DNA from 2 places in the Thermoanaerobacter ethanolicus JW 200 genome. Region 2 is predicted to be linked to the other one. Evidence: a T-box and tRNA genes for the amino acid it is inferred to sense, from the RefSeq annotation. Region 2 holds a T-box; the other holds one or more tRNA genes.
What was found. A T-box is a leader RNA that pairs with one kind of tRNA and senses whether it is charged. The one in region 2 lies ahead of EB239_RS06605 (valine--tRNA ligase), so its partner is inferred to be a tRNA-Val.

Region 1 (16,696 bases), 870 kb from region 2:
GGAAATTTAGGGTTACTCAAAGCAGTTGAAAAATTTGACTATAGAAAAGGCTACAAATTCAGTACTTATGCCACATGGTGGATAAGACAGGCTATCACAAGAGCTATTGCAGACCAAGCAAGAACCATAAGAATCCCTGTACACATGGTAGAAACTATCAACAAATTGATAAGAGTTCAAAGGCAATTGCTGCAGGAATTAGGTCGCGAACCTACCCCTGAAGAGTTGGCAAAAGAGATGGGTATGCCAGAAGAAAAAGTAAGAGAGATAATGAAAATAGCGCAAGAACCTGTATCTTTAGAAACTCCTATTGGGGAAGAGGAAGACAGCCACTTAGGAGATTTTATACCCGATGAAGATGCACCAGCTCCAGCAGAAGCTGCTGCTTTTACAATGCTAAAAGAACAATTGATGGATGTTCTTGATACTCTAACGCCAAGGGAAGAGAAAGTACTAAGACTTAGATTTGGCCTTGATGACGGCCGAGCAAGAACTTTAGAGGAAGTAGGAAAAGAGTTTAATGTTACAAGAGAACGCATAAGACAAATTGAGGCAAAAGCATTAAGAAAATTGAGGCATCCCAGCAGAAGCAAAAAATTAAAAGATTTCCTTGATTAAATAAGCTTCTTGACAATGGGGCAAAAATCTGTATAATTATTATTGTATTCCTCAGTAGCTCAAGGGTAGAGCAACCGGCTGTTAACCGGTAGGTTGTAGGTTCGAATCCTACCTGAGGAGCCACTTTTTGGGCCTTTAGCTCAGCTGGCAGAGCGGTCGGCTCATAACTGATTGGTCCGGGGTTCAAATCCCTGAAGGCCCACCATTTTGATAAAAAAGCATTTAGCTTTAAATGCTTTTTTATTTTTTTATACTTTTAGGAGGATTACATGAAACTTACAGAGCGATTAGGGAAAATTGCTGAATATATTCCTCATGGGTCAAAAGTTGCAGACATAGGTACTGACCATGGTTTTATTCCTGTTTACCTTATTGAAAACAAAATAGCTACCTATGTCGTTGCTTCAGATTTAAATAAAGGTTCCTTAAATAAAGCTGTAAAAGAAGTTCAGAAGCGAAATTTGCAATCTTTGATAGACACAAGGTTAGGGAATGGTCTTAATGTTTTATCTCCAGGGGAAGTAGACGTAGTTGTCATTGCAGGTATGGGAGGAATTTTGATTACAAAAATATTAGAGGAAGGAAAAGATACTGCAAAAACTATTAAGAAATTTATACTTCAACCTATGAGAGATTCAACATATTTGAGGAAATACTTAATAGAAAATGGATATAAAATTTGTGATGAGGAATTAGTGAAGGAAAATCAAAAATATTATGAAATAATAGTAGCAGAACATGGTAGACAAAAAGTCAAAAATGACATATATTATCAAGTAGGGGAAAAACTCATACAAAAAAAACATCCACTGTTAAAAGAATTTTTGCAGTATAAAATCGACAAAATGAAGAAAATCATAAATAAACTTCCTGAAACCAATGAAAAGCGTAAGCAATTAGAGGAAAAAGTAAAGAAATTCGAGGTGTTGATAAATGGGCTTGAAATGCCAAGTAATAGCTTCCATAATGGATAAACTTGCACCGCGTAAATTTGCTGAAGAGTGGGATAACGTGGGATTATTAATAGGAGATGGTTCTAAAGATATCTCAAAAGTTTTAGTAGCTTTGGATGCTACTTCTGAAGTAATTAAAGAAGCGGTTGACAAAAAAGTAGATATGATTGTAACTCATCATCCGTTAATTTTTAAGCCAATAAAAAATGTCAGAGCTGATAATCCAGTGGGCTCATTGTTAATACAACTTATTAAAAATGATATCTCGCTTTATGCAGCCCATACCTCTTTTGATATAGCTCCAAATGGGGTGAATGATATTTTGTGTAATGTCTTAGGAATATACGATAGGGAAGTTTTGGATGTCACTTATTCCGAAGGATATAAAAAAATTGCAGTTTATGTGCCACAAGGATATGAAGAAGTGGTAAGAAATGCTATGTGCAGTGCAGGCGCTGGTTTTGTTGGGAATTATAGTGATGCTACTTTTCAGGCGCGAGGCATTGGAACTTATAGACCTTTAGAAGGAACAAACCCATTCATTGGTGAAACAGGGAAACTAGAAAAAACAGAAGAAGTAAAGATAGAAACTATAGTACCTCAGAGATATTTAGAAAAAGTGGTAACTGCAATGCTGAATGTTCATCCCTATGAAGAGGTTGCTTATGATATTTATTCTTTGGAAAATGTTAAAGAAGAATATGGGCTTGGAAGAATTGGAATTATTTCAGAAACTACTTTGCAAGAATTAGCTTTACAAGTAAAAGCAAAACTTAAAATTAATAATTTAAGAGTGGTAGGAGACCTAAATAAAAAGATCAGAAAAGTGGCTGTATGTGGTGGAAGCGGTGCAAGTCTTATTCACAAAGCTGTTTCTAAAGGAGCGGATGTTTTAATAACAGCAGATATTGGCTATCACGATGCAGTAGAAGCCCAACACCTCGGATTGGCTTTAATTGATGCTGGACATTTTGCTACGGAGAATATTGCAGTCAGGTTTATTGCAGAATATATAATCGATGAAACTCAGAAACAGGGACACGAAATAGAAGTATTAATTAGTGAAAGTCAAAAAGATCCTTTTATGTATCTATAATTAGGTTGACAAAAACAGATATATATGATAATATATACTCGACTGATATTAGAAAAATATATATGAAATAACGCATGTGAGTAAGTCGGATGGCCGCGTGCGATTTCGCACGAGGAAAGTCCGAGCTCCACAGGGCAGGGTGCCGGGTAACACCCGGTGGAGGCGACTCCAAGGAAAGTGCAACAGAGATATACCGCCTGGCACTCAACTTGTTTAGTGCCAGGTAAGGGTGGAAAGGTGAGGTAAGAGCTCACCAGGGACCAGGCGACTGGTCTGCTCTGCAAACCCCACCTGGAGCAAGGCGAATAGGAGGGAGTAGGTGGCCCGCCGTTTCCCTCGGGTTATGCCGCTAGAGGTGTCAGGCAACTGACCCCCTAGATAGATGGCCATCCTCGACAGAACTCGGCTTATAGACTTGCTCACATGCATTTAAAATACCATGATTTTGTGGTATTTTTTATTTTTTATTTATACAAAATTAAAAAATTGTTTGGTCCATAAATTTTTGTTTGATTTAAAAGCTGTTTTTTGCTAATATTATATATGGGCAAAACTATTATAGAAGGAGAGATTCAGATGAGCATACATATTGGGGCTAAAGAAAACGAAATCGCTCAAACAGTGTTATTGCCAGGAGATCCTTTAAGGGCTAAATACATAGCAGAAAATTTTCTTGAAGATGTAAAATGTTACAATGAAGTTAGAGGAATGTATGGTTTTACAGGATATTATAAAGGGAAAAGAGTGTCAGTTCAAGGGACAGGCATGGGAGTACCTTCTTTATCTATTTATGTAAATGAGCTTATAACCAGTTACAACGTGAAAAATCTTATAAGAATAGGTACTTGTGGTTCTTTGCAGCCAGATATCAAACTCAGAGATATAGTAATTGCCATGAGCTCTTCAACAGACTCTGCAATAAATAAGATTAGATTTAATGGCATGGATTATGCTCCTACAGCAAGTTTTAAATTATTGAAAAAAGCCTATGATAAAGCAATGGAGTTAGGAATACAACCTAAAGTAGGAAATATTCTTACAACGGATACTTTTTATAATGATGACCCAGACAGTTGGAAACTATGGGCGAAGTTTGGTGTTTTGGCAGTAGAAATGGAAACTGCAGGACTATATACTTTGGCTGCTAAGTACAATGTAGATGCTCTTACAATATTGACAGTGAGCGATAGCTTGGTTACCGGAGAAGCAACGACAGCTGAAGAAAGGCAAAAGACTTTTATGGACATGGTGAAAATTGCACTAGAAATAGCTGAATAATTTTTTAAAAGAGGATAACCTTGTTTATCCTCTTTTAAAATAATTGAAAAAGGAGCTGATAGTTGATGAAACCTTTAAAATTTAAGCCTATTTTTATGGAGAGAATATGGGGAGGTACTGCATTAAGAGATAAATTTGGATTTGATATTCCCGAGGGTAAAAAAATTGGAGAATTGTGGACAATATCTGACAATAGAACAGCTGTTAGTGTAATTGAAGGTGGAGAATTTAATGGCCAAAAACTAAGTGATATAGCCTACAAATTTTTTGAGGATATATACGGTAAAGGGGTAAATTATGAGAGATTTCCTTTACTTATCAAAATAATTGATGCACAAGACAAACTTTCTGTCCAAGTTCATCCAGATGATGAATATGCTTTTAAATACGAAAATGGCGATTCTGGAAAAACAGAGATGTGGTATATAATAGATGCAAAACCAGGGGCTAAACTTGTATGTGGTTTAAAGGAAGGAACTACAAAAGAAGAATTTAAAAGGCTATTGGAGGAAGAAAGATTAGAAGAATGTTTAAAAGAAATAGAAGTAAAGCCAGGAGATGTGGTTTACATACCTTCAGGGATGGTGCATGCTATAGGTGAAAGCATACTTATTTGTGAAATTCAACAAAATTCAGACCTCACCTATAGAGTATATGATTACAATAGAGTAGATGAATTCGGGAGGAAAAGGAAGTTACATATAGAAAAAGCATTAGATGTTATAGATTTTAATTTAAAAACAGATAAAATAATACCTGAATTTAAAGGAATACAAGGCGGACGCATATCTCATGTTGTTAAATCTCCATATTTTCAGGTAAGTATAATTGAAATAAATGAAGAAGTAAAAATAGATACAGAAGGAAAATTTAACACTTTAACAGCTGTAGAAGGAAATTGTAAAATTGACTATTATGAAGGTACTGTTGAATTAAAGGCAGGAGAAACTGTATTAATACCTGCTTCTATTCCAAGTTATACAATAGAGGGCAATTGCAAGGTGCTCAAAGCTTATATATAGAAAGCGTAAATATTGACAACCTTTTATTAAAATTGTATAATAAAAAAGCAAGAAGTGGGGTTATAGCTCAGCTGGTCAGAGCGCTACGTTGACATCGTAGAGGTCACAGGTTCGATCCCTGTTAACCCCACCATTTTTTTATATGGGTTACATGGGGATATAGCTCAGTAGGGAGAGCGCATGCCTCGCATGCATGAGGTCAGGGGTTCGAATCCCCTTATCTCCACCAAACTGAAAATAAAATATTTTTATACATAAAATTTATTTTTTATCAAAAGATATAACCGAATCATAAAAATGAGGAGGTTATATCTTTTTATGTGGAAAAAATTGAGATTGATATCAATCTTGATAATTTTGCTATTAACCATATCAATATCTTTGAGCGGATGTAAAAGTACAGCTCAAAAACCCTTTTTCAAACCTTTTAGTAAGATAGGAGTAAAAAAACTTCAAGTAGTAGGATTTTATGTTGATTCTGCTGGCCCAGATAATTCATATCAATCATTGGTAAAATATTCAAGATATATTGATACACTTTCTCCCTTGTGGCTTACTGTAGAAGGAGACGGGACAGTAAAAGATTCTACAAACCCTCAAGTGCTGGATTATGCGAAAAAACAAGGGATAAAAGTAGTTCCTCTTGTTAATGTGGCTAACAGCAAAGATGAAGTTCTTTTGGATCCAAATATCCGAGAAAAGGCTATTTCTCAATTAATGGCTTTATTAAAAAAACATGATTTTGACGGTTACAACATAGATTTTGAGTTTATTCCTCATGGAACTAAAAATTATGTTCAGGACAAAGATTATCTTACGGCTTTTATAAGCAAAATAAGACCGCTTATCAAAAAAGAAGGTAAAATTCTTGACATTTCCGTTATACCTCATTATCAGGTACCTAAAGAAATATCAGGTATATACGACTATCACGAATTAGCGCCTTTAGTGGACCATGTCACCTTGATGACCTATGATAGGCATAATGCTTCTTCACCGCCGGGACCTGTTTCTCCTGAGCAGTGGGTGGAGTACAACGTCAAAGATGCACTAAATGAAGGTTTTAAACCTGAACAAATATGTTTAGGAGTAGCTACTTATGGATATGATTGGCCTGCAAGTAAAAGTGGTGGTTTCTCTCGCCCTACAAAAGAAATACTTACAAAAGCACAAATTCAAGGAATTCAAATAAAGTGGAGCGACCAATACCAAGAGCCTTATTATGTCTATTATGACAAAAACACGGGAATAACGAGAGAGGTATGGTTTGAAAACTCTGCCACTTTAGCTGAGAAGATAGAAGTTGCTAAAAGGTATAATTTACATGGCATATGTGTGTGGAGGATTGGCTTTGAAACCCCTTCCTTTTGGAATGTTATAGGTAAGAAAATAGGAAGCAGATAGAAAAATATTGAAAACATTTAAGTAAAGGTATATAATAGAGATGTGATTACCAAATTATTGGGGGGATTTTTATGGATTTAAATTCCTACATAGACAATATGAGAGATGACATTATAAAATCTGTTCAAGAGTTAGTCAAGATAAAAAGCGTACAAGATGAACCGAAACCAGGAATGCCTTATGGAGAAGGTGTTGCTAAGGCATTGGACAAAGCTTTAGAGATTGCACAAAGTTTAGGCTTTAGGACTAAAAACGTGGATGGCTATGTAGGGTATGCAGAATACGGCGAAGGAGAAGAAATGATAGGAGTTTTGGGACATTTAGATGTAGTTCCAGAAGGTGATGGGTGGACTTATCCACCTTATGGTGCTGAAATACATGATGGAAAGATATATGGGAGAGGTACTGTAGATGATAAGGGCCCTATAATTGCTGCTTTATACGGGCTAAAGGCTATAAAAGACGCTGGGTTAAAGCTTTCTAAAAGAGTGAGAATTTTATTTGGAACAAATGAAGAGACAGGTTCTCACGAGATTGCTTATTATTTAAAACACGATGAAGCTCCTACAATGGGCTTTACTCCTGATGCTCAATATCCAATTATATATGCAGAAAAAGGAATAACAATGTTTAATGTGGTAAAAGACTTTAATAAAAAGTCCAGCAACATTGTTATAAAATACATCAAAGGTGGAGAAAGGCCTAATGTAGTACCAGGCTATTGTGAAGCTGGATTAGAGGTAAAAGAGGCAAATAAGAAGAAAGAAATTCAAGATAAGTTAGAAGCCTTCATAAAAGAGACTGGTTACAATTTGAAGGCTGAAGAAAAAGACGAAATGCTTGTAATCAAATCAGTAGGGGTTTCGGCTCATGGCAGCCTTCCACACTTAGGGAAAAATGCTATAATGCAGCTATTTCTCTTCCTTGACAGAATAGATTTAGAGGATAGCGATGTCAAAGATTTTATACATTTCTTTGCTACAAATGTGGGAATGGAAACAGATGGAAAAACTTTTGGGATATACTTAAAAGATGAAACAGGAGAATTGACTTTTAACGTTGGTACTATTCAATTAGATGAAAACAAAGGAGTATTAGGATTAAATATTCGATATCCTGTAAAATATAAATATGAGGATTGGATGAATATTTTTGAAGAAAAAATCAAAACTAATGGGATGAGAATAGAAGACATGCTCCATCAACCACCTTTGTATTTCCCACCAGACCATCCTTTGATAAAAACTTTGAGCAAAGTTTATGAAGAACAGACGGGACAGAAAGCAGAGCTTTTAGCAATAGGTGGAGGAACTTATGCGAAAGAGATGCCTAACACAGTAGCATTTGGGCCTGTTTTTCCAGGCAAGCCAGAGTTAGCACATCAAGCGGATGAATATATAGAAATTGAAGATTTGATATTAAATGCAAAAATTTATGCTCACGCTATATATGAATTAGCAAAATAAAATCCCTCTTTTGAGGGGTTTTATTTTAAACTAAAATATAATTTATTTTCTTCTAGCATAAATCCTAATTCTTCCCAAGGCAAAGATGTATTATTAGAATATACTGAAATGACACCAATATCGCGTAAAAACTCAGAAACAGTTTTTATAATTTGTTTTTCTAGTTCTTTTTTGTCAATTTCTTTTTCAAAAGACACAGAAAGTTCATTAATTATAATTCTATTAACTGGTTCATAAGAGTCTTGGAAAATTGTCAGCCAAAGTCGAAAGTTTTTTTCTATTCCATTTAGAAGAATAAACCATTCAGTATCGTCTTCATATTTTAGAATATGTTGTATCAAGTTAATTTGTAAAATTTTTTCTATTTCCCACTTCATGAGGGAAAGGTATTCGTCGCTAAGAATTTCGCTCAAAGTAATGTTTATGCATCTCAATGATAATAAGTCATTCATGATATCCCTCTTTTTATAAAATGATATTCTTATTTGGTGATTTTTACTATATAGTATATGTTATTATGCAAGTAAGTGGTTTTATATTATAAATTCTATTAAAACGTTTAAAGTCCTTCTTTGTATTAAAAAATTTGTGATTGACATATTTTAGAGAGATGTATATAATAAAAATATAGAAAGTGGGGTTATAGCTCAGCTGGTCAGAGCGCTACGCTCACATCGTAGAGGTCACAGGTTCGATCCCTGTTAACCCCACCAATAATATGAAGATTTTCCGGCATTGTATAGATGCCGGGATTTTTATGTGCGCCCGGCATGGGCGATAACTAGGCGGTGAAAGTCCGCTGTGGGCTTGGTAGTGGGAACCACTAGCCAAGAGCAAGGGTGTCCATCGTGAGGTGGAATCTGAAGGAAGCTTAAGGCAAAATCTCGGTCTGATGAACAAGAACCAGATAAGAGGCTGAATTGGGATGGATGAGTTTGCGTAACAAAACGAAGTCCAACACTACCCGAATCCCATACAGTAAATCTGGCAGATATATGAGATGAAAGTTATCGTTCTTACCCGGGGAGGTCTCAAGGATAAGTCATGGAAGTAAAATCTGAAGTGACAACCCATGCAGTGATGTATGGCTGAACCTTGAGAAGTCAGCAGAGGTCATAGTACTTATCTAGACATGAATAGATAAGGAAGGACCGAACGTTAGGAGGTTTTGGAAATCTTATGGACTCGAAAGATATGCAGAGACTGCAGACAACTCAACAAAGAGGCTATCCGTTGAATAGAGAAATGGAATTTCAAAAGACAACGGAAGTGCATAGTATATCATCGGCGTCGGAAGATGGAAGAAACGAAGTACAAAGATATACCAGCAAGATGCTTGAAATGATAGTAGAACGAGGAAACATGAGAGCAGCATACAAGCGCGTTGTTGCAAATAAAGGAAGCCATGGAGTCGATGGGATGGAAGTAGATGAACTTCTACCGTATCTCAAAGAAAACTGGCCAACCATAAAACAACAACTGCTGGAGGGGAAATACAAACCACAACCAGTGCGAAGAGTAGAAATTCCCAAACCAGATGGAGGAGTAAGACTACTAGGAATACCTACAGTACTAGACAGACTAATACAACAAGCAATAGCCCAAATACTGAATAAAGTCTACAACCATACATTTTCTGATAGCAGTTATGGATTCAGACCAGGACGCAGTGCAAAAGACGCAATAAAAGCCGCAGAAGCATACATAAATGAAGGATACACATGGGTTGTAGATATGGACTTAGAAAAGTTCTTTGACAGAGTAAACCACGACATAATAATGTCCAAACTAGAAAAGCGGATAGGAGACAAAAGAGTACTAAAGTTAATACGAAGATACCTAGAATCGGGAGTAATGATAAACGGAATCAAAGTATCAACAGAAGAAGGGACACCCCAAGGAGGGCCATTAAGTCCCCTATTAGCAAACATAATGTTGGATGAACTAGACAAAGAACTTGAAAAGAGAGGGCACAAATTCTGCCGATACGCAGATGACTGCAACATATATGTAAGAAGCAGGTCTGCAGGAAACAGAGTAATGAAGAGCATAAAGAAATTCATAGAAAGCAAATTAAAACTAAAAGTCAACGAAGCAAAAAGTGCTGTAGATAGACCATGGAGAAGAAAATTTCTTGGATTTTCATTCTATACAAAAGAAAACGAAGTAAGAATAAGAATCCATGAAAAATCCATCAAAAGGTTTAAGGAAAAAGTAAGAGAAATAACCAATCGGAACAAGGGAATAAGCATGGAAAACAGAATAAAAAGACTAAATCAAATAACAACAGGATGGGTCAACTATTTTGGATTAGCAGACGCGAAAAGCATAATGAAAACCCTTGACGAATGGATAAGGCGAAGACTAAGGGCATGTATATGGAAACAATGGAAGAAGATAAAAACGAAGCATGATAACTTAGTAAAACTAGGAGTAGAAGAACAAAAAGCCTGGGAATACGCCAATACAAGGAAAGGCTACTGGAGAATATCCAATAGCCCAATCCTAAATAAGACTCTTACAAATAAATACTTTGAAAGCATAGGTTATAAGAGTTTATCCCAAAGATATCTAATTGTACACAATTCCTAATGAACCGCCGTATACCGAACGGTACGTACGGTGGTGTGAGAGGACGCTGAATAAAATAATTATTCAGCTCCTACTCGATTTTTTGATGTTTATGCAGGAATGGTAATATTTTGCCCCTGTTGCCCAAGGAGGCAGCTCTATTCTTTTTATGTGTTTTCTTCTTCAATGTTTTTGTAATTATTCTCTAAGTGGTAAATATGTCTATACCTATTTGAGGGAGATACAAAAAGGTTCTTGACTTTACAGTTTTAAATTGATAACATAAATTACAACATGTTATACACAATAGTAATCATTACTTTCGTTATCCTTGGCTGGGATTATGGTTAAATCAACAGAACCGTAAATCCCCTTATTCTAAATGAAGAAATGCTTATAGACTGCTTAGTGATATTGATAAACATTTTTGTAAAATTCATATAGGTTAGGAAGGAGTTATAGGTGTGGAAGAATTGAAAAAGAAGGTCATTTCTTTTATCGATAGTATTAAGGGGGAGATTTTTGAAATTGCTGATGAGATATACAAAAATCCTGAGCTTGGAAATCAAGAATTTAAAGCTTCAAAACTATTAAAGGAAAAAATAAACGGTTATGGTTTTTTAGTAAATGAAGTCGAAGGCCTGCCAACTGCTTTTTTGGCACAGAAAAAAGGTAAAAAACCTGGTCCCAAGGTGGCGCTTTTGGCTGAGTATGATGCTCTTCCAGAAATAGGTCACGCTTGTGGTCATAACTTAATTGCAGCTGCAAGTTTTGGAGCTGCAGCAGCCTTAGGGGCATTAGATGAAGAGCTTTTCGGCGAAGTGATGTTAGTAGGTTCCCCTGCAGAAGAAACTGACGGTGCCAAGGTAATACTAGTAGAAAGAGGTATTTTTTGATGTGGATGCAGCTATGATGGTACATCCTGGCAATAGAACTACTGTATATACTACTTCCCTTGCCATAGAACCTCTGGAGTTTACATATACGGGTAAAGCAGCGCATGCCGCCGTTGCACCTCACCTAGGCATAAATGCTCTGGACGCGGTCATCCTTCTTTTCAACGGTATCAATGCCTTAAGGCAGCAGTTGAGACCTGATGCGAGAATCCATGGGATAATTACCGAAGGAGGATACACTCCCAATATTATTCCCGAAAGAGCTGTCGCCCGCTTTTACGTGAGGGCAAAAGAAAAAAAATACATGCTGGAGGTAAAGGAAAAAGTAATAGCCTGTGCCAAGGGTGCTGAGGTGGCAACTGGAGCAAAGCTTTCATATAGAAATTTTGAGCTTGGCTTTGACAACCTAATAACCAATAAAACTATGGTTGAGACATTTAAAGCTAATTTAAAGGAACTGGGTTATCATGATATAAGCGATAAGGAAGAGGGCGTTGGCTCAACGGACATGGGAAATGTAAGCCAGGTTGTGCCTTCTATCCATCCCCACATTGCCATAGCTGAAGAGGACATAGCACCTCATAGCTTGGAATTTTTGAAAGCTGCAGGTTCAGAGAGGGGAAAGGAGGCAGCCGTACTTGCAGCCAAAGCTCTGGCTATGACTGCGGTAGATATAATGACAAAAGAGGAATTGCTAAAGAAGATAAAAGAGGAGTTTAAAAAAACGGTTGAAATTTCTTAAATATTCCTCGCGAGCAATTTCTTATACCAATCAGAGTAGAAGGAAGCTTGCTGCCTTTATTTTTATGTAATTTAGGTTTGGTGCCAAAACTTTTTATGTTGAGGATAGATTTTTTTATTTCAGAGTCATATAAAAGCATTATAAGGAAATAAAAGTCACCTCTTGACATATTATCGAAATGCTGTAGAATGATATTATAATGAAAATCTTATCAGAGTTTTCTGTTTAAAAACTATTGTATGGAGGTTGTATGATGTACATTCCGACAATTAGCCCTTATGCTTTTAAAATTGGTCCAATTGCTGTTCATTGGTATGGAATTTTTATGGCTATTTCTATTGCTATTGGTGGATATTATTTGTACAAAGAGGCAATGAAATTAAATTACGATGAAGACTTTTTATTAAATCTATTAATGATTGTAGTAATTTCTGGTGTTATAGGTGCTCGATTGATGTTTGTATTGGCAAATTATCCTGAGTGGTTTATTAAAAATCCTATTCAAGTGTTAAAGATTTATGAAGGTGGACTTTCATGGCATGGTGCAGTTTTAGGTGGTTTTTTAGCAGGGCTTTATTATTGTCGTAAAAAAGGTGTGAGGATAAATCCTCTAGAGGATTTCGCAGTTTTAGGACTTTCAATTGGTAATATATTAGTCAGAATAGGAAATATATTTAACCAAGAAGTATTAGGAAGGCCGACTGAGTTTGCCTTTGGGAGATGGCCTGCGCAATTAGTAGGAGTTGCTATGGGAGTAATACTTCTCATAAGATATTTTTATATACAAAAAAAGCACATGCCTGATGGATATCAATTTTGGTCTTTTATATTTTATTATCAATTAATGAGAGGTTTAATTGAAGAAACCGTAAGGGACAATCCTTTAATATGGCCTGTATATTTAAATGAAAAATGGGGAATAGGATTTTTTACTTTAACTCAGTTAGTAACACCTTTTATTTTGATATTGGCATACTGGATGATTAGAAGGGTTTTAAATGACCCCAATAAACAATTTTACAATTAAACTGCCTTTGAGGCAGTTTTCTTATTTAAGGCAAATTGAATTAATCTTTAACTATTGATAAATCTAAAAGGGAACTACTTTATTTTATAACATTTTAATGGTAAAATTATATTGATAAATTTTTTACAGAGGAGCTGAAAAGATGGAAAAAAGAAAAGTTTTTGATGACTTATTAGTTAGGATTGACCAAAAGGCAAGAGAAATTGATGATATGGATGAATTTTATGGTGAAGTTGTTAAGATATTAGCAGACAATGTTCCTTACTATAATTGGACAGGTTTTTATTTCATGAAGGATGGAGAGTTAGTAATAGGACCTTATATTGGTAGACCTACAGAACATGTGAAAATTAAAGTAGGACAGGGGGTTTGTGGAAGAGCTGTTGCAGAAAAAAATACTATAATTGTAGATGATGTAACAAAAGAAGATAATTATTTGGCTTGTAGTCTTGAGACGAAATCGGAAATTGTAGTGCCAATATGGGTTAATGGCGACATAATAGGAGAAATAGATATTGACAGCGATGATTTAGCTGCTTTTGATGAAGAAGACAAAAGATTTTTAGAAAAAGTTGCAGAAATTATAAGTCGAAAACTCAAAAAATAGATTTCCATTGATTTTTGTGGTATAATAATTGTGTCAGGAAGGAGGATAGGCTATGAGAGAAAGAGTAGAAGAAGTATTAGAGCTTCTAAGACCATCTCTTCAAGCAGACGGAGGAAATGTGGAACTTATTGACGTTACAGAGGATGGAATTGTAAAGGTAAGGCTGACAGGTGCTTGTGGAGGATGCCCTTTTGCTACGTTGACGCTGAAAGAAGGCATTGAAAGGGCTATCAAAGAAGAAATTCCTGAAGTGAGGGAAGTAATAGCAGTTTAAAAATCCGGGTTATCCGGATTTTTTTGTTATATAAGCAGGAATTTTTAACCATACATAGAATAGTATATATGGGAATATTTTCAAGGAGGTCTATGTATGGTTAAAAAATTTTGTTTAGCAGGATTGATTGCCTTGATATTATTTTTAAATTTATCAAGTGCCTATTCAGAAGCTAATCCTTATTCAGAAGAAAAAATATTACAAGAAATAATAATGAAGGTACCTTTTACAAGGGGATTAAAATTGGTAGAACATAAGTTGCAAAATGGGTTATATAGCTTTAAATTTGAAGGAAGTAATCCCTTTAAGAATTTAAAAATTGTATACAATAGTGACAATGATAAATTGGAGTATATAGATTACTATGAAAATACTTTTACACCTTTTGACAAAAATTTATCAGCAAAATATTCAAAAAGTGAGTCGATAATTTTAGCCCACAATTTGATATCTTCAATTACAGGAGAAGAATATCAATTTGTAAAAAGCCTTTCAGATGATGAGTATATTGATGAAAGTTTAGAAAAACCATATATTTATAAGTTAATTTTTAAAAAAGTGATAAATCACCTGATAGTGGATAATAGAGAAATAGTTGTGTACATAGATTCTCATTCAGGAGAAGTTGTTAAATTTTTTGGTGAAAATCTTTCGGAAAAAGTGGAATATGAGGGGACAAAGGATATTAAAAGTATTGGCGAAATAAAAAGCCTATACCAAAGATATATTGTTCCTCAGCTTATGGCTTATAAAGAGGGCAAAAAGTATCAGTTAGTGTATATTTCCTCTTTGAATCCTTTGTTTTATGGGATTGATGCCAAAAGTGGTATTTTTATTGATTATAAGGGAAATGATATTAAAGAAGAAATGATTACACTGGATTTTGCAAAGTTAAAAGACGATTGTTTTAATTTAAAAAATCCAGAGACAATTGCTCAAGATATAGCAAAAAATTTAAAAATAGATAAAATTTCTTTACTCAAATCCGGTTATGTGAATAATTTTTATTTGACGGGTAAACCGGCTGTGACCTATGATTGGAATTTTACAAGTTTAAAAGACAAAATTTTAAATATAAATGTAGCAATTGATTCTCACGACCAAAATATTCTTCACTTAGGTTTTGGTTATTGGAATTATAATGAGAAAAATTTTAGAATACTTGATATTGAAGAGGCAAAGACATATGTGAAAGAACATCTTTATAATTATTTGTCTTGTGATTTTTTGGTAGCATATCCTATGAATTATCGAGATAATAAAATTTATACTTTTTATAGACAAACAAACAATACGATAATTTCTAATAATTATATAACCATTGAAACAAATGAGGAAGGAATAGTTAAAAAAATAATTTTTAATTGGGATTATATTGATTTTCCAAAGATAGACAATACTATCAATACACAAGTTGCTCAAAATATTTTTATAGATAGTGGTTTTAAACTGTACTATTTTATAACAGAGAATAAAAAAGGTAAATTAGTGTATATACCTAACTCTTTGGAGTTTATGATAGATGCCAGCACAGGGAAAAAGATATATTACAGTTCTTTAAATTGGGAGGAGCATTAGAGAATGGACAATGAAATTTTGAAACTTGAAGCGGCTGAAGAATTAGGACTTCTTGAAAAGGTAAAAAAAGTTGGATGGTCTAAGTTATCTGCCCAAGAAACTGGGAAGATAGGTTCAATAGTTAAGAAAAAGATGAAAATGCAACAGGAGGTAGGAAAAAAAGAAAAGTTGTGATATACTCTATTTGAGGTGAATTGCCATGGGGGATAAAAATTTGTTTGAAGAGGCTGCTCGCCTCATTAAGCAGTCAAGAAAAAATATTGTATTGACAGGAGCAGGTATATCAACGGAAAGTGGTATACCTGATTTTAGAAGCCCAGGAAGGGGTCTGTGGGAGAAGTTAGATCCAATGGAGGTTTTGTCAACGGGAGTATTGTACAATTTCCCGGAGGAATTTTATAAAGTTGGTTTCAAGATTTTGTCTTCAATGAGAAATGCTGAGCCTAATGAAGCTCATTACATATTAAGCGAAATGGAGAAAGAAGGTATAATTTTTGGAGTAATTACACAAAATATAGACAATCTTCATCAAAAAGCTGGTTCTAAAAATGTATTCGAAGTTCACGGCAATACGAGAGAAGGAAGTTGTTTACATTGTGGAAAAAAAGTCTCTTTTGAAGTTTTAGAGGAAAAAGTAAATAAAAAACAAATTCCTCCTCGCTGCGATGAGTGTGGTGGGTTACTGCGGCCTGATGTAGTACTATTTGGAGATCCTATGCCTTATGTTTTTGATTTGGCAGTAAAAGAAGTAAAGTCCAGCGATTTGTTAATAGTCATAGGTTCTTCTTTGGCAGTTTCGCCAGTGAACTTTTTGCCAGATATAGTAAGACATTTAATAATTATAAATGCGACAGAGACTCCTTATGACTATAAAGCTGATGTAGTTATAAGGGAAAAAGCAAGCTATGCGCTTAGAAATATATGGGATATTATAAAATTTCAATAAAAAATTTGACAATTTGATATATAAGTGCTATGATAGAGAAGTAAATTATTTATCAAGTTTGGAGGAAGATATAAATGGTAAGAGGTAAAGTAAAATGGTTTAATGCCGAGAAAGGCTATGGCTTTATTGAAAGGGAGGATGGCACAGACGTATTTGTCCATTACTCAGCAATTGAAGGTGATGGCTTTAAGACATTAGAGGAAGGACAAAAAGTTGAG
Region 2 (16,696 bases):
GGCTAGGCCACAAGAAACTATTCCAATTGCCAGTAAACATAAAAATGAATTGAGTTGCAAGAGCAGGTTTAGACAAAGGCAAAACTATTTTAAAGAAAATCCCAAATCGTGACAAACCGTCAATTGTAGCTGCTTCTTCTAACTCTTTGGGAAGAGATAAGAAAAATTGCCTCATTAAAAATATTCCAAAATTACTAGTCAAAAATGGAATTGTAAGGCCCATGTAAGTGTTCACCCAGCCTAATTTGCTGAGAAGGATATAAGTTGGCACCATCACTACCTGTCCTGGTACCATCATGAGAGCAAGCACAACCATAAACAATAAATTTCTTCCAGGAAAATTTATTCTTGCAAGTGCATACCCTGCCATAGAATTAAACAGGATATTGCCAAACGTCACTATAGCTGCAACTATAGCACTATTTATAAACCACCTTAAAAAAGGAAATTTTGTAATTATCATTTTATAGTTATCTAAAGTTAAATGTTTTATATTTACAGCAAAAGTATTTAATTCACTGGTGGGTTTTAGAGATGTTATTATAGACCATATAAAAGGACCAAGTGTAATTACTGCATATCCTACTACAACGATATAAAATAAAAGCCGCAACACCTTTTTCATCTATTGCCACCTCCTAATAGGTTTCTTCTTTGAAAAGCTTTCGCTGTATAAGAGTCAATATCAAGATTATTACAAATAATGCAAAAGCCATAGCTGAAGCGTAACCCATGTTAAAATCTCTAAAGCCTGTCCTATATATATCCAGCACGACTGTCATTGTAGCATCAAGAGGCCCACCAGTCCCTTGCGATACTACATAGGCTTGGTCAAAAACCTGAAAAGTACCAATTAATGACATTACTAGATTAAAAAACACTATTGGCCTCAACATTGGAAGGGTAATTTTGAAAAACCTTTGAAATTTATTAGCTCCATCTACTTCCGCCGCCTCGTACAATTCTGATGGTATATCCTGTAATCCAGCAAGAAAAATCACCATGTAATTACCTACAGAAGACCATATCGCCATCATCATGATAGAAGGAAGCGCAAACCTTACATCATTAAACCAAGCAGGTCCTTGTATGCCAAATTTAGCTAACAAAGCATTAACTAAACCATCTGCTTTAAATAGATATAAAAATATTACAGAAACTGCAACTGTGGATGTAACAGTTGGTATATAATAGGCAACTCTAAAAAATGTTTTACCTTTAATATTCGAATTTACAATTAATGCTAGTATTAAGGCAATAATTAGCTGTGTTGGCACTACTCCTAAAGAATAAAGTGTTGTATTTAAAAGAGCCCTTTTAAATGTCGGGTCGCTAAATAACTTTATATAATTTGCAAATCCAACCCATCGGCTTGCTTCAGGATTTAAAAAAGAAAATTCTTTAAAACTTATAATAAAAGCATAAATTAATGGTCCTATCAAAAAAATAGATATTGAAGCAATAAAAGGTAACACAAAAGCATACCCTGACAAAGCTTCGTATAAATACCTCTTTTTCATAGTCATTTTAGCTTCCATAAATACATCCTTCCCTTCAACCTTAAAAAATCATAATTGCAGCACCTTATTTTAGTAAGGTGCTGCTTGTTTAAATTATTGTCCAACTTCCTTTTGTGCATTGTCAAGAGCTTGTTGAGCACTACTTATTTGCTTCATTATTAATGCTTCACAGGCTTTATTAGCCGCATCTACTACCTTTGTGCCATACAAGCCAAACTGCCATGGTACTGCATAGGAAGCACCATCTACAAAGGCAGCTCTTTCAGGATATTTCTCCTTAAATCCTTCTTGCATAGACTTTCTCGATGGAAGTGCAAGACCTGAATCTACTACAAATTGCTGTCCTTCTTTACCGGTTAAAAATTCAATAAGCTTAAATGCTTCATCTTTATGTTGGCTGTTTTTATTCATCACATATGCAACAGTGAAAGCCATTGTAGATTTTTGCTTTCCTGCTGGAAGCTCTGCTATACCATAGTTTAAATCAGGAGCTTTTTCTTTGAGGAATGGTATCATCCAGCCACCTTCTATTGCCATTGCAGCTTTTTTAGCAGCAAAAGCATCTCCATTCCAGCCTTCTCCCATGTTTTGTGGTGTGTCAGCAACTTTGTCTTTTGTAATGAGGCCTACATAAAAATCAAGAGCTTGTGCATTCTCTGGCAGATTTAAAGTAACTTTTCCATCTTGATATACTGAACCGCCATTTTGATTTATAAAAGCATCAAATCTTGCAAGGTCTGCTGATAAAACCAAACCTTTGACACCGTCTTTTGTCAACTTTTTAGCTACATCTCTTAATTCCTCCCATGTTTTTGGAGGTTCATTTATTCCAGCGGCTTTAAACATGTCTTTGTTGTAAAACAAAGCTAGAGTATTGAAATCCTTTGGCAAACCATAAGTTTTTCCTTCCCACTGAAAAGCGGAAAGCAAAGCAGGTTCGAAATCATTTACATCCACATTGTATTTCTTAATATAATCATCTAATGGCTCTAAAACTCCTGAAGACATAAGCTGTGGTGCAGGCATGCTGTCAAGATAGAATATGTCTGGTGCTGTATTTGACGCCAGTTCTGTTTGTAATTTTTGCATGTAATCTCCCACAATTGTCTCAATTTGCACATCTATATTTGGATATTTTTCTTTAAACTTAGCTATTTGGTCATCCACTATCTTCTTTTCTGCTGGAGATGAAGACCACATACCTAATTTTATAGTAACTGGTTTCACCGTCTCTTGTTTTTGTGTATTTGTCTCATTGGCACTGGAGGTATTATTTTTACTGGATGAACAACCAGCTAAAACAGTAGCTAATACAAAGATCGTCAAAACAAAGATGCTTAAAAGTTTTTTACTCATTACCACTTTCCCCTTTCATAATTTTATAGTAAAATATCTGATTGAGGACTTAAAATTTTACTTCAACTTCACTTATCCCCCCTTAAAACTTAATCAATTTATTTTAAGGTATAGCAGGTTACCACCTGCCTGTACCTTTTTGACTATTGTAACGTAATCTCTTTCCCTTTTACCTTTACTTTTATATTTCCTTTTCCTTCTAATTTTTTTACTGACACGTCCTCTTTTGTAACAATTACCTCAATTAAATTGCCTTTCCAGAATACTTTATAGGAAAGTTTGTCCCATTTTTCTGGCAGCCACGGATTTATATTTAATATCTCTTCTTTGTCAATTTCCATTCCGCCAAATCCAAAAACAGCTACTTGCCATGTACCACCAGCAGATGCAGCATGCAAACCTTCTTTAGTGTTACCCTGATTGTCCACAAGGTCAACGTTGGCACTTCTCATAAAAGATTGGTACGCGTTTTTGTGGTCCCCAACTTTTAAACCCATAATGGCATACATACTTGGACCTAAAGAAGACTTGTGCATAGTCCGCTTTTCATAATATTCGTAATTGATTCTTTTCGTCTCTTCGTCAAATTCCTCGCCTAACAAAAGCATCAACATTACAACGTCAGCCTGTTTAATAAGTTGTGTATCACCCAATCTCGTTATATCAACACCTTCAGGCCATATAGGCATATTGTTTTCATCAAATTTATCAATAACATAATCTTTTTTGTCAAAATAACCTTCAAATTGTTCTATCAGCTTTTTGTCTTTGTCATAAGGTATATATATTTTTTCTTCAACTTCTTTCCACTTTTCCATTTCCTCATTTGTCAAACATATCTTGTTTGATATAGCATAATAATGTTCAGGGTATTTTTCTTTTAACATATTGATTAGTTCAAGTCCCTTTTTAATATTCCATTTTGCAAGGTAATTAGTATAAGCATTATTATCAACATGTTCATGAAATTCGTCAGGACCTATGACATTGTTTATTTCATACCTGTCTAATTCTTTTACATATTCACATCTAGATACCCAAAACCTTGCAGTCTCAAAAATGACTTCTGCACCATAATTCAACATAAACTCAATATCCTCTGTCGCTCTAAAATACTCCCACACTGCAAAAGCTATATCAGCAGTTATATGATGCTCTAAATCTCCTGTCCATATCCTTACAGGGTTTCCTTTGTAATCAAATCCCCATTTAGGTGTCTCTTCCTCTCCTGTGTCTGCAGATTCCCAAGGATATTGTGCTCCTTTATATCCATTTAAAGTCGCATTTTTTCTTGCTGCATCAAGCATATTGTACCTGTACATCAAAAGTGTTCTAGCTGCCTGCGGATACACATATATGAAAAAGGGAAGCATAAATATCTCAGTATCCCAAAATACATGGCCTTTGTATCCCTCACCATGAAGAGCTTTCGCAGCAATACTTACCAGGGGGTCATTTTCATTGACAGAACTCATGAGATGAAAAATATTAAAACGCAAAGCTTTATCTGCTTCTTCATCCCCTTCAATATTTATATCTGCAACAGACCATAGTTCTTCATATACCTCAATATGTCTCTGCAACTCTTTGTCAATACCTTCTCCAGCAAAAGCAAAGAGTTCTTTTTCCACCGTCGTCTTTAACAGGTCTTTTCTTACGTCTCTGGAGGTATAAGTTATTACAAATTTGTCAATTACTACTGTTTTGTTCTCTGTACCGTCAAACTCAAAGTACTCAATACTTCTCTCACCTAAAGGCAAAAACCTTTTAAATTTAGCTACGTTATTTTTTTCTTCATCTTCATGATGATATATCCTCACTGTACTACCTGTTGCTATGCGGGTATCATCGTCAACAGTTGCTGTTTCAAGATAAACTCCATTTTTACTTAGACTACTATTGTTAGCCACTTTCAAATGCTTTACTCTATACTTTGGGCTATCTGCTGAATTTAAAACAGTCCCATCAATAATGCTCTCTATACCTACAACACCACTGTAATTTACAGGTGTTACAAATAGCTTAATTGCAGAACGATGACGGTCACTGCGGCTTAAAAATCTGTATCCCTCAATTCGAGTAATTCTATCTTTGCTGTCTTTTATCAACATACTCCTAAATAGAATACCTTTTTTCATATCAAGAATTCTTTTAAATTCTATCAACTGGCATTTATCCAAACTTAATTCTTCACCTTCAACATACAACTTTATTCTCAACCAATTTTGAGCATTTACAATTTCTCTAACCTGCGCATCTGACTTGTCAAAAATTCCTGCAATAAAATTTCCCGACCTTTCTCCCTCGTTTCCTTCCTCAAAAGTACCTCTTACGCCCATGTAACCATTTGTAAGTGTAAAAAGGGTCTCATATCGAGGATTTACCTCTGTATTATACTCATTTTGGAAAATAAGCCATTTGTCATCACTTATTAAATTGTTTACATCCTCTAAAAACATGTGCTTTACCACTTATATACCTCCATCCTTACCAAAAATTCTATCCGAAACGTTTTGGATACTTTTTAAAAAAAATTATATCTTTCTAGCTGAATCTCTAATTACAAGTTTATGAGGTATTAATATATGCTGAGGCTTTTCCCCTTTTATAATAGATAAAAGATGTTTTGCTGCATTATATCCCATCTTAAAAGTATCTTGTCTTATAGTAGTAAGTCCAGGAGTAATAAGGGATGCAAGTTCAATATCGTCAAAACCTACAATAGAGATGTCATCAGGCACTTTCATTCCTAAGTCTTTTGCTGCTTTGAAAGACCCTATTGCCATCAAATCAGAAGCATGAAATACAGCAGTTATTTCCGGATGTTCAAAAACCAACGTCTTAAAAGAATTATATCCACCTTCTTGAGTAAAATCATCAAAAACTACATATTCCTCTTTGTAAGGTATATTATTTTTTTCAAGAGCTTTTTTATAACCTTCTAACCTTTCAAAACTTACAGCCGCATCATTATGCCCATTTATAAATCCAATATTTCTATGTCCCAACTTTATAAGATAACTTGTAGCCTCAAAAGCTGCCTGAACGTTATCCGAACTTACATATCCCACTTTATCAGTAAGTATTGGTATATCAATCAAAACAGTGGGAATTTGTGTTTTCTTTATTTCTTTAATGTAAGGATCACTCAATCTTAAGCCTTCTACAATAGCCCCTTCCACTTTTCTGTCATTGCAAAGCTTCTCATAGGAAGTGGCATCTTGGCTTTCCGGGTCTACAGTAAAAAGTATAAGGTCATATTTATCTTTTCTTAATCCTGCTTTTATTCCTGCAAGCACTTCGAGAAAGAAAGGATGATACGCCCCCGGCTTTATTAACTCAGAAACAACCAATCCAACCGTATGAGTCTTATTTGTGACAAGTCCTCTTGCAATAGAGTTTGGAGTATAATTAAGTTTTTCCGCTATTTTTTTAATTCTCTCGCGGGTTTCCTCACTTACATCCGGATATCCGTTTAAAGCTCTTGAAACCGTCGTAACAGATACACCCGCATATTTTGCTATATCTCTTATTGTAACTGCCATTTAATATCCACCTTTTCCAAAACGTTTTGGTTGTTTGGTTTCATTTTATCAAAAACCTTTTCACCTGTCAATAGATTTTTTCCTTCCATAAGGACACACTTCCATACAAATACCGCATACATATCCTCTTCCAATGTGTTTAAAATTTTTATTCATATATTCGCTACAGGCTCTTGCATCAACTATTTCTTCTCTCGGCATTCCCTCTTTCCATAGAGTACCATAAAGTGCCATAGCAGGACAGGCTTCTACACATAATTTGCAGCTGCCACATTTACTTTCAGTAACAGGAGCCCCTGTTTCAAAAGGCATGTTTGTGAGGACAGTCCCTAATCTTATCCGTGGACCATATTTATAAGTCACAAGAAGGCCATTTTTTCCTATCCAACCTATTCCTGCTCTTGTAGCAGCAGTTTTATGTGGAAAAAGTCCCCTGTATTCCCCCAAATCAGCAATCGATTGAGAAGCAGGAACAGCTAATGCTTTATAGCCCCATTCTTCAAGAATAAGAACTGTTCTTAAGGTTATCTGGTCAATTAGCGTATTTACAGAACGGTAATGGTGATAATAAGTGTGAGTCGGCTTATTCTCAATTTCATCCACTATTCTATCCGCTAATTTTATTACAACTGTAATGGCATACGGAATATCTGAAAGAGTATCGGGAAGGATACCTGTAAGATTTGAAAAACCCACTAAAGACGCTCCCCACTCTTTGATTTTTTGCTCTAAAATTTTTTGTTTTTCCATCTTTATCAACCCTTTTAGTAAAATTTATGCACATAAATATTTTAACACAACAAAATATATTTTTTTAAAATTTTTCAAGTATATTTTTTATCCACCTACACAAATTAAGTATGAGAAAGAGTAAGGAGGGATTTAAATGGCAAGAGGTAGTTGGAATGATCGTCCAAAAATGGTACCAGAGGCTCACAAAGCCCTTGATAATATGAAATACGAAATCGCATCAGAGCTTGGCCTTCCAGTTAAGCAAGGTTCTGAAGATTATTGGGGATATGTAAGTAGCCGAGATTGCGGCAAAGTAGGAGGACAAATGTTAAGACGAATGGTTCATTTTGCTGAATCTGCCATGGCAAGGGGCATCAGTATATATGGTTCTACTCCTGCACAGGGCGGTCCACAAGGTGCTGCAGGAAGTGAATCAGAATATATGCAAAGATAGAAAGAGAAAAAGAGAGTATTTCGTATACTCTCTCAGACTGTAGACAAACTTTCGTAAAGGAGATATTTTGCATAAGGAGCGACTTGTTACAAAGCGGCCCGGCACTCAAGTAAGAAAGTTTATAAAGCAAAAATAGAAAAAACAAGCATACTTACTTGAGTGCCGGGAAACTTAGCAAGACCGAGGGTGGAGGCAGGGCCGAAGCCATGGATGGCGAAGGCGGGCACCTGAGGCAAGGAGGCCGATTGTGCCCGGTACCCTGCCGGAGCCCGAAGGTCGAGCTTTAGTTTTGTCGCTTTGGAACATCGGAGCGACGATGCAAAATATCTCCTTTGAATATTTTTTAACTTTGTCAACAAACTGAGAGAGTATTTCGTATACTCTCTTTTATTATTGTATATTTTGTGATAGAATTAACTTAAACATACCACATATAGTAATAATGCGAGGTGGTAACTTGGCTTACGAAATACAAGAATTAGCAGAAAACAAGTTAATTATACTATACATCTTAAACAGAATAAATATGCCTATTACAGACGAGCAAATAAGCAAAATTATCTTAGATAACAAACTTATGAACTATTTCTATTTAAGACAGTACCTTGACGAATTAATAGAAACTGGCTTTATAAAATTAGAAGAAGAAAAATATTTTATTACTGAAGAAGGTATAAACATTTTAAAACTATTTTTCACAAGAATCCCCTTTGAAACACGGCAAAAAATAGACGAATACATCCTTTTAAACAAAGAAAAAATAAAACAGGAATCTCAATATATAGCCACTTATTACAAAAAAGACGAAAACCAATATATAGCTAATTGCAAAGTCGTAGAAAATGATATAGTTTTGATTGAGCTAAACATAAATGTAGTAAACAGCGAGCAGGCAAAACTTATCTGCGATAATTGGAAACAAAAATCTCAAGACGTATATGCATACATAATAAAAGTCCTCACAGGTCAATAACAAGGCCTTGGGGCTCTTTTCTTGTTTCAATAAACTTCACTACCCTCATTTCATCAATGTCAATTATATTCACTTTGTTTTCTTCTGCAGAAGAAACATAAGCATATTTATCTAAAATACATAAATACCCAGGTGCATATCCACAATAAACTTCTTTTTTCTGTTTTGTAAATAAATCTATTTTGCACAGCGTATTAGAGCAAGAATTAAGCACATACAAAAAGTTTTCCTTTTTCCGTACCATTGTAGGAACTTTTCCTACTCCTATTTCCCCAGTTACTTTCAAACTTTGCAGGTTTATCATGGAAATTTTTCCATTTATCCCCGTTTCAAAATAACTGTTTATTACATACAAACAGTCCCAATCTTCAGAGAAAGTCATTCCTATAGGCCTTGCCCCTGTCACAATAAAATCTACAATCCTATAACTATAAGGGTCGATTAATAAAATTTCATCAGAATTCATATTGCTCACAAAAATCAAATCATACTTTTCATTGTAAATTATGTCCTGGGGGAAACTTCCCACTTTAACTTGCCCTATCACTTTTTTCTCTTCAATATCAAAAATACTTATAGAGTCTGAGTCTCCATTAACCACTAATATATAATCTCCATGCATAATGCCATTATTAGGATAATTACCTACATACAGAGAAATTTCTGAAGTAAAATCGTCTAGGTTTATTATACTAATTGAATTATCATAAGCATTTAAAGAATACAGTTTCTGTCTCTGTTTATCTAAAATTAATCGATGAGGACCACATAAATATTTAGAATAGACATTTAAGGGCAGATGTTTATTGTTATATGAATTAATCTTTGCAAAATCTCTGTAATTTGTCTCCAAATTAACTCGCTCAATAATATCTTCTCCCATATTAGCAATGTAAATGTACAAAACACATCCCCCCACATATTAGCATAATTCCATAATATGCAGGAGGATATATTTGAGAAACCAATAACTCCATAAAAAATCGCTCACTTAAATTGTGAGCGTCTTTCAATATTTTTACAAATTTACCACCGAGGTGGCCCTGTATCATACCTGCAACCACTTGTTCTTTTAGCCTGTTGATAAGTCTTAAAACCCGCATGGCTGTAATAATGGTCGGGGCAACAGGATTTGAACCTGCGACCTCACGGTCCCGAACCGCGCGCGCTACCGCTGCGCCATGCCCCGACACATTATTCATTTTATCATACTCCTTTCCTTTTTTCAATAAACAAAATAAAGTTATAGCCCTACCCAAACTCAAAACTATTTAATTATTTTTTTCAAAAAACACTTATTAGTAGCAAACTTTCTGAGAAATTTGGCTCTAAAATGAATTTCTAAATTTTATAATTGCAATTGACAGATAAATGAATTAAGTGTATAATAAAACTATCAAATTGGAAAGGGCGATTGATATGACTTATTTGGAGTTAGAATTTATGCGCTCTTCAAAACCAGTAAATGCACCAATTAGAACGTTGAAGAAATGTAATGCAATTACATGTATCCATAATTGCAACAGTTTTTGTGTGACCTATAAAGATTTTAAGTGCGATTTTCAAGAAGAAATTAAAATACCTGAACAATAAATCAGGCGGTCGAAAGACCGCTTTTATCATACGTCTATTATTTTTTCCATCAATTCATTCATGTTATATTTGATTTTTTGTTCTTTAGCAATCCTTAAGAGTCTCAAATATTCTTGTCTTGCAAAATCGTACTTTAGCCTTGCTAACTTTATCTTAAGGTAGTTGTCATTTTCCAGCATTTCTAAATTTCTTTCTGCTTCTTTCATCGCCTTTAGTGCTTTATCTATCTCCCGTAACAACGCAGTCCCTGTCATTTCCATAACAACCACCTTCTCATTACGGCCTTTACACCTTACATTATATTAAAAATATGTCTTAATTATTACCTTTTTAAGCATAGGCCTCACATAACCAATCATGTACAATGAACCACAAAAAAGTACCATATCCTCTTCCTTAGCTATATCCAGGGCGTATTTTACCGCTTCTTCAATATTTTCAATCGCAATCACTTTTTCTTTTTCTATCCGCTCTGCAAGTTCACTTGCCTTATAAGCTCTTTCACTTATTGGGGTGGTTGTTATTATAATATCTGCCTCTGGCACAATTATATCCAACATCTTCTGTGTATCTTTGTCTTTAAGCATTCCAATTACTAAAATCAATTTATCATATTTAAATAATTTTAGAGACTCTTTCAAAACAGTCATTCCTTGAGGATTGTGAGCACCGTCTATTACTACGTAGGGTTTTTTTCTCATTACTTCCAATCTTCCAGGCCATTTTGCCCTGTAAAGCCCTTCCCTTATATCTTTTTCTGTGATTTCGTATCCATACATTTTCAATTTTTCTACGCTCTCAATCGCCAAAGCAGCATTGTAAATCTGATGTTCTCCCAATAAAGTAATTTTTAAGTCCTTGTATTTTTTGTAGTCAAAAATCTGAAAATCAGGGTTTTGTTCTTTTATAATTACGTTACTTTTTTCAAGTACAGTCAAATAAGCATTTCTTACCTCACATGCTTCTATGATGACTTTCAATGCTTCTGGCTGTTGATAAAAACTTACCACCACTCCATTTCGCTTGATAATGCCTGCCTTTTCATATGCAATCTCTCCTAAAGTATGTCCCAATCTGTCTGTATGGTCATAATCAATAGTGGTTATAACAGAAACTAATGAAAAATCAATAGCATTTGTTGCGTCAAATCTACCTCCAAGTCCTACCTCTAAAACTACAAAATCCACTTTTTCATCATAAAAATATTTAAAAGCAATTGCAGTTACCACTTCAAATTCCGTCGGATGATTGTATCCTTCCTCCACCATACGAGATATTATAGGCTTTATATATTCAACATAATAAATCAACTTTTCCTTGGAAATATTTTCTCCATTTATTCTCATTCTCTCTTCAAATTCTTCGAGGTAGGGAGAAGTATATAAAGCTACTTTATATCCAGCCTGCTGCAAAATGTTGCTTATAAAAGCTGATGTAGAGCCTTTTCCATTTGTACCAGCAACGTGGATAATTTTAAGGTTTTTTTGAGGATTCCCCATATAATTTAATAATCTTCTTATATTTTCTAATCCCAACTTTATGCCAAATTTGTATGTACCATGTATGTAGCTAATTGCTTCTTCATAGTTCATTTAAGCCCATCTCCCATATAAACGGATTTTACAAAAACAATCCCATCAAAACCTCATCTACGTATTCATCACCAATTTTAAACTGTTTTTTTCTTCTACCCTCTTCTTCAAAACCAAATTTCTTATAAAGGTGTATTGCTACTTCATTGGTACTAAAAACACTGAGGCAAAGTTTTTCATAGCCTTTGCTTTTTGCCCAATTAATAGCTTCCGTAAACAACTTTGTTCCGATTCCTATATTCCTAAATCGAGCGTCTATACTTATACCTATTTCTCCTACATGTTGTACTTTAGGAGACCTTCCTCCATAATAACGAAAGAGAGTAAGGCAGCCTACGATTTCACCACCGTAGTCTGCCACTAGGATCAAATCTTTGTTGCGGTCTAAATTTTTAATAAGCTGTTTTTCTTCCTCCTCAGACCAATTAAATGTCTCTGACACCATATACAATTTTTCTCTTCCAACACTGTTTAAAAGCTTTATTATCCCCCTCGCATCTTTTACCTTAGCCTCTCTTATAACCAGTTGAGACTCTTTTTTGGGCCTTTTAAACAAAGATAACATACAAATCCCCCTAGAGGTTAACTCTTTAATAACTTAAGTCTTTCCTCTATGTTTTTAAGCATCGTAGTATATTTTTCTAATTTCTCTCTTTCAGCACTGACTACTTTTTCTGGCGCTTTTTTAACGAAATTTTCATTATTTAAAAGCCCTTGTGCTCTTTCAATTTCGCTTATCACTTTTTGTCTTTCTTCATTAAGCCTCTTTATCTCTTCTTCTAAGTCTATTAAATCTTCAAGTGGAAGTACCACCAATCCTCCTTCTATTGCTCCACTCAAAGCTTTATGAGGAATTTTACTTTTATCTGTTTCAATTACAACTTCGCTAGCACCTGCAAGTTTCATTATATAATTTGTACCCACTTCAAACATCTTTACATAATTTTCATTTTCAACAGTCACAATAACTTTTGCTTTTTTAGAAGGGGAAACATTTGCTTCTGCTCTTAAATTTCTAATGGTCCTAATAGCTTCCATTATAATCTCAGCATTTTTCGCTTCTTCAGTGAAATCCAGTTCTTCTTTGTATTTCGGCCATTCAGCAATCATTATGCTCTCGCCCTCATGAGGTAAATTCTGCCATATTTCTTCAGTTATAAAAGGCATAAAGGGGTGCAAAAGCCTCAAAGTATTATCAAGCACATATCTTAAAACAGACTTTGTAACCTTTTTAGCTTCAAGGTTATCACTGTATAACACAGGTTTACTAAGTTCTATATACCAATCGCAAAATTCGCTCCACACAAAGTCATAAAGTTTTGTCGCAGCTATTCCTAACTCAAATTTTTCTAAATTCTCTGTCACTTCTTTTACTATATTGTTATACCTTGTCAAAATCCACTTATCAGCAATAGTTAACCCCTCTGTATAAAGATTAGTATCATTATCAGTTAAATTCAGCAACACATATCTTGAAGCGTTCCACAATTTATTTGCAAAGTTTCTGCTGAGTTCAACTTTATCTTGACTAAACCTCATATCGTTTCCTGGAGCATTTCCTATGACTAATGTAAACCTTAAAGTGTCTGCTCCATACTTTTCAATAACCTCTAACGGGTCTATTCCATTGCCAAGAGATTTGCTCATTTTTCTACCTTGAGCATCCCTGACTAAACCATGTATCAAAACATGCTTAAATGGTACTTCTTTCATAAATTCCAAACTCATAAAAATCATTCTTGCAACCCAGAAGAAAATTATGTCATATCCCGTAACAAGTACATCTGTCGGATAGAAATATCTTAAATCTTCTGTTTCTTCTGGCCAACCCATAGTAGAGAAAGGCCAAAGTGCAGAACTAAACCAAGTATCTAATACATCTTCGTCTTGATGTATGTTGGTACTTCCACAAGCTTCACATTTTTCCGGGTCTTTACGCGATACAGTTATATGACCACAGTCATCACAATACCAGGCAGGAATTCTGTGTCCCCACCATAATTGCCTTGAAATACACCAATCCTTTATGTTTTCTAACCAATTAATGTATATTTTTTCAAACCGTTCTGGCACAAACTTAATTTTTCCTTCTTTTACAACTTCTAAAGCAGGTTTCGCTAAAGGCTCCATCTTTACAAACCACTGCTTGGAAAGTAGAGGTTCAACTACCGTATCGCACCTGTAACAATGTCCCACATTGTGAACGTGGTCTTCAACTTTTAGAAGTAGTCCGAGATTTTTGAGGTCTTCTACTATCTTTTCTCTCGCCTCATACCTATCAAGACCTTTATATTTTCCTCCATTTTCATTGATTATCGCATTCTCATTCATTATGTTGATAAATGGAAGATTGTGTCTTGTCCCCATCTCAAAGTCATTTGGATCGTGAGCAGGCGTCACTTTAACAGCACCAGTTCCAAATGAAGGATCAACGTAGCTGTCAGCAATTACAGGTATCTCCCTTCCTACAAGTGGCAGTATCAAAGTCTTACCTACCACATCCTTATACCTTTCATCATCAGGATTTACAGCAACTGCTACATCCCCCAGCATCGTCTCTGGCCTTGTAGTAGCTATAACTACATATCCATCTTCACCTTTTATGGGGTATTTGATGTACCACAAATGCCCTTTTTGCTCTTTATGTTCCACTTCCGCATCAGATAAAGCAGTGTTGCAGTCTGGGCACCAATTTATTATCCTATCACCTCTGTATATGAGCCCTTTTTCATAGAGTGAAACAAAAACTTCTCTTACCGCCCTTGAACATACTTCATCCATAGTAAAGCGTGTCCTTGTCCAATCACAAGAAGAACCCAACTTTTTTAATTGGCTTAAAATACGGTTTTCGTATTTGTCCTTCCATGCCCATGCCCTTTTCAAAAACTCTTCTCTTCCTATTTCTTTCTTTGTAAGCCCCGTTTCTTCTCTTATCGTGTCTAAAACTTTTATCTCCGTCGCAATGCTGGCATGGTCTGAGCCAGGTATCCACAAAACTGCATAACCCTGCATTCTTTTCCATCTTATCAATATGTCCTGCAAAGTATTGTCAAGTGCATGTCCCATATGTAATTGCCCTGTTATGTTTGGAGGCGGTATAACAATGGTAAATGGCTGTTTTTCAGGGTCTATTTTAGGAGTAAAATATCCTTTTTCCATCCAAAAAGCATAAATTCTATCTTCAAATTCCTTTGGATTGTAGGTTTTAGCTATCTCTTTCATGCCTTACACTCCCTCCGTAAAATTTTAAAACCCTTTCACCCACAAAGGGCGAAAGGGCATTTCGCGGTACCACCTTTATTTATCACTCAAGCTATAACGGGCAGACCCGTTTAAACCTACTCAACTTCGGTTTACAGGCTCCAGAGCTACCTTCAGTGTACCCTTGGCGGGAATCCTTTCAGCCCATGGGATATCCCTCTCTTTAGCCAGTATACCCTTACTCCTCTCTTTCATAGCCTCATATTCTATTTGATATATAATATATATAAAATCTCACCAATTGTCAACAGCCAATTTCCATAAGTCTGTGTCAAGATTTTGTAGGTAAAAAATTTTTATAACTGACCTCACCGTTAAAAATCTAGGAGTTTAAAATTAGTAGTTTATATATATTGCTAATTATGTTAAATTATTACTTCAACAAATCATAAATATCCGCTTTCTTTTTTGCTTTTTTAATGTAAAATATATACTAGAATTGTTTACTCCTCAAATACCTACTGCTAATCCATTTGCTCGTGTTAATTCCTTTAAAACGTATTTTATCCATGGCTTGCTCGCAACTGGACCTTTCAGTATCGGTAATGAAACTCTTAACCATTCTTCTATGTCTTCTTCCGCGTATTTTCTTTTTTTCTCCTGCTTTGTCGGCTGCATTATCTTTTTTATTTCTTCTTGTTTTAAATGCCACTGCATTGTATAGTCTTCTAATCTGCCATTCGCTTTTTCTGATAATATCCTACTCATCCTGTCTCCACCTTCTTCTGTCCACCTAGCTCCAAGCCGTTTCATACGTCTTGCTATGTTATGCTGAACTTGGCCTTCTATGGCTCCTAATCTTTCCGCTCCTTCAGAACCTTTTTGTCATTTCTCAAATTAATTCAGCCCAAAACCGATAAAATTTTTCAGATTAAATAATCTTGTGATAAAATTAATGCTAAAGGAATTTGATAAATTTTTTTCAGATTCCTTTAGCATTAGTTTTAATTGGAGAGGTTACTTATGCAAATAGTTTTCCATGTTGATAACATTGAAGAATATTTACATAAAGGTAAAGATTACAATTTCCCTGCCCCACCAGATAGATGTCCTTATCCCGATTGCAAGTGTAGAGTAAAACTAAAAAAGCACGGGTTTTATTACCGCTATTATTTAGACGGACTTAACTGTGTAAAAATAGCCATAAGAAGATATATATGCCCTGTGTGCAAAAGGACTCTTTCCTACCTTCCTGATTTCTGTATTCCTCATTTTCAGTATTCTTTCAATATGATTGTAAAGTCTTTAAAAGAGACACTTCTCAGAGAAAAAACTCTCAGTTCTTTCATAAGTGACTTAAAAAGAAACTTCCCTACCATACTATTTTCAAGACAGCATATATATTTTTACACCAAAAGGATAATGAATAATTTAAGTTTTATCATATACGGATTAAGGCAAATAAACCCTTACATAAAGTTATCTAAGACTGACTCACAAAGAGAGAGGGCCAGAGAGATTTTGGACATAATAAGCATTGTACCACTCTTCTCCCAACGGTTTTATGCTCATTGCCAAAAATCATTTCTGGCCTCTCTCACATAATTTTAGCATTAAACCTGAAAGATTTAAATAAAAATTTTGATTTTTTCTTAGCAACATAACTTTTTCCTTTAATGTCCCCCAGGTATGAGCTAAAATTACGATTAAGAAATCAAAAAAGTGAAGGG

Region 1: it has a tRNA-Val gene. The T-box ahead of EB239_RS06605 (valine--tRNA ligase) is inferred to sense a tRNA for this amino acid. The anticodon was not compared.

The regions. Positions count from the first base shown of each region.
Region 1 covers NZ_CP033580.1:2,216,141-2,232,836, reverse strand. Annotated here, with positions in the region: gene rpoD (RNA polymerase sigma factor RpoD) at 1-618, shown strand, start outside; tRNA gene EB239_RS11255 (tRNA-Asn) at 667-741, shown strand; tRNA gene EB239_RS11250 (tRNA-Ile) at 748-823, shown strand; gene EB239_RS11245 (tRNA (adenine(22)-N(1))-methyltransferase) at 888-1,592, shown strand; gene EB239_RS11240 (Nif3-like dinuclear metal center hexameric protein) at 1,552-2,667, shown strand; RNA gene rnpB (RNase P RNA component class A) at 2,745-3,093, shown strand; gene deoD (purine-nucleoside phosphorylase) at 3,244-3,945, shown strand; gene manA (mannose-6-phosphate isomerase, class I) at 4,011-4,967, shown strand; tRNA gene EB239_RS11220 (tRNA-Val) at 5,024-5,100, shown strand; tRNA gene EB239_RS11215 (tRNA-Ala) at 5,121-5,196, shown strand; gene EB239_RS11210 (glycosyl hydrolase family 18 protein) at 5,286-6,371, shown strand; gene pepV (dipeptidase PepV) at 6,443-7,837, shown strand; gene EB239_RS11200 (hypothetical protein) at 7,858-8,289, opposite strand; tRNA gene EB239_RS11195 (tRNA-Val) at 8,474-8,550, shown strand; gene ltrA (group II intron reverse transcriptase/maturase) at 9,017-10,429, shown strand; gene EB239_RS15365 (zinc-binding metallopeptidase family protein) at 10,873-11,304, shown strand; gene EB239_RS15360 (peptidase dimerization domain-containing protein) at 11,306-12,046, shown strand; gene EB239_RS11180 (prolipoprotein diacylglyceryl transferase) at 12,300-13,073, shown strand; gene EB239_RS11175 (GAF domain-containing protein) at 13,216-13,680, shown strand; gene EB239_RS11170 (NifU family protein) at 13,733-13,954, shown strand; gene EB239_RS11165 (hypothetical protein) at 14,051-15,532, shown strand; gene EB239_RS11160 (small, acid-soluble spore protein, alpha/beta type) at 15,536-15,706, shown strand; gene EB239_RS11155 (NAD-dependent protein deacylase) at 15,732-16,478, shown strand; gene EB239_RS11150 (cold-shock protein) at 16,553-16,696, shown strand, end outside.
Region 2 covers NZ_CP033580.1:1,343,564-1,360,259, reverse strand. Annotated here, with positions in the region: gene EB239_RS06675 (carbohydrate ABC transporter permease) at 1-625, opposite strand, end outside; gene EB239_RS06670 (carbohydrate ABC transporter permease) at 639-1,538, opposite strand; gene EB239_RS06665 (ABC transporter substrate-binding protein) at 1,614-2,876, opposite strand; gene EB239_RS06660 (glycoside hydrolase family 65 protein) at 3,020-5,347, opposite strand; gene EB239_RS06655 (LacI family DNA-binding transcriptional regulator) at 5,411-6,421, opposite strand; gene EB239_RS06650 (4Fe-4S double cluster binding domain-containing protein) at 6,482-7,171, opposite strand; gene EB239_RS06645 (alpha/beta-type small acid-soluble spore protein) at 7,308-7,607, shown strand; gene EB239_RS06640 (DUF4364 family protein) at 8,065-8,580, shown strand; gene EB239_RS06635 (YncE family protein) at 8,567-9,484, opposite strand; tRNA gene EB239_RS06625 (tRNA-Pro) at 9,695-9,769, opposite strand; gene EB239_RS14625 (hypothetical protein) at 9,982-10,173, shown strand; gene EB239_RS06620 (hypothetical protein) at 10,200-10,433, opposite strand; gene EB239_RS06615 (bifunctional folylpolyglutamate synthase/dihydrofolate synthase) at 10,476-11,765, opposite strand; gene EB239_RS06610 (GNAT family N-acetyltransferase) at 11,794-12,330, opposite strand; gene EB239_RS06605 (valine--tRNA ligase) at 12,348-14,987, opposite strand; T-box leader at 15,029-15,230, opposite strand; partial or broken gene EB239_RS06600 (ISLre2 family transposase) at 15,477-15,842, opposite strand; gene EB239_RS06595 (DUF6431 domain-containing protein) at 15,990-16,571, shown strand.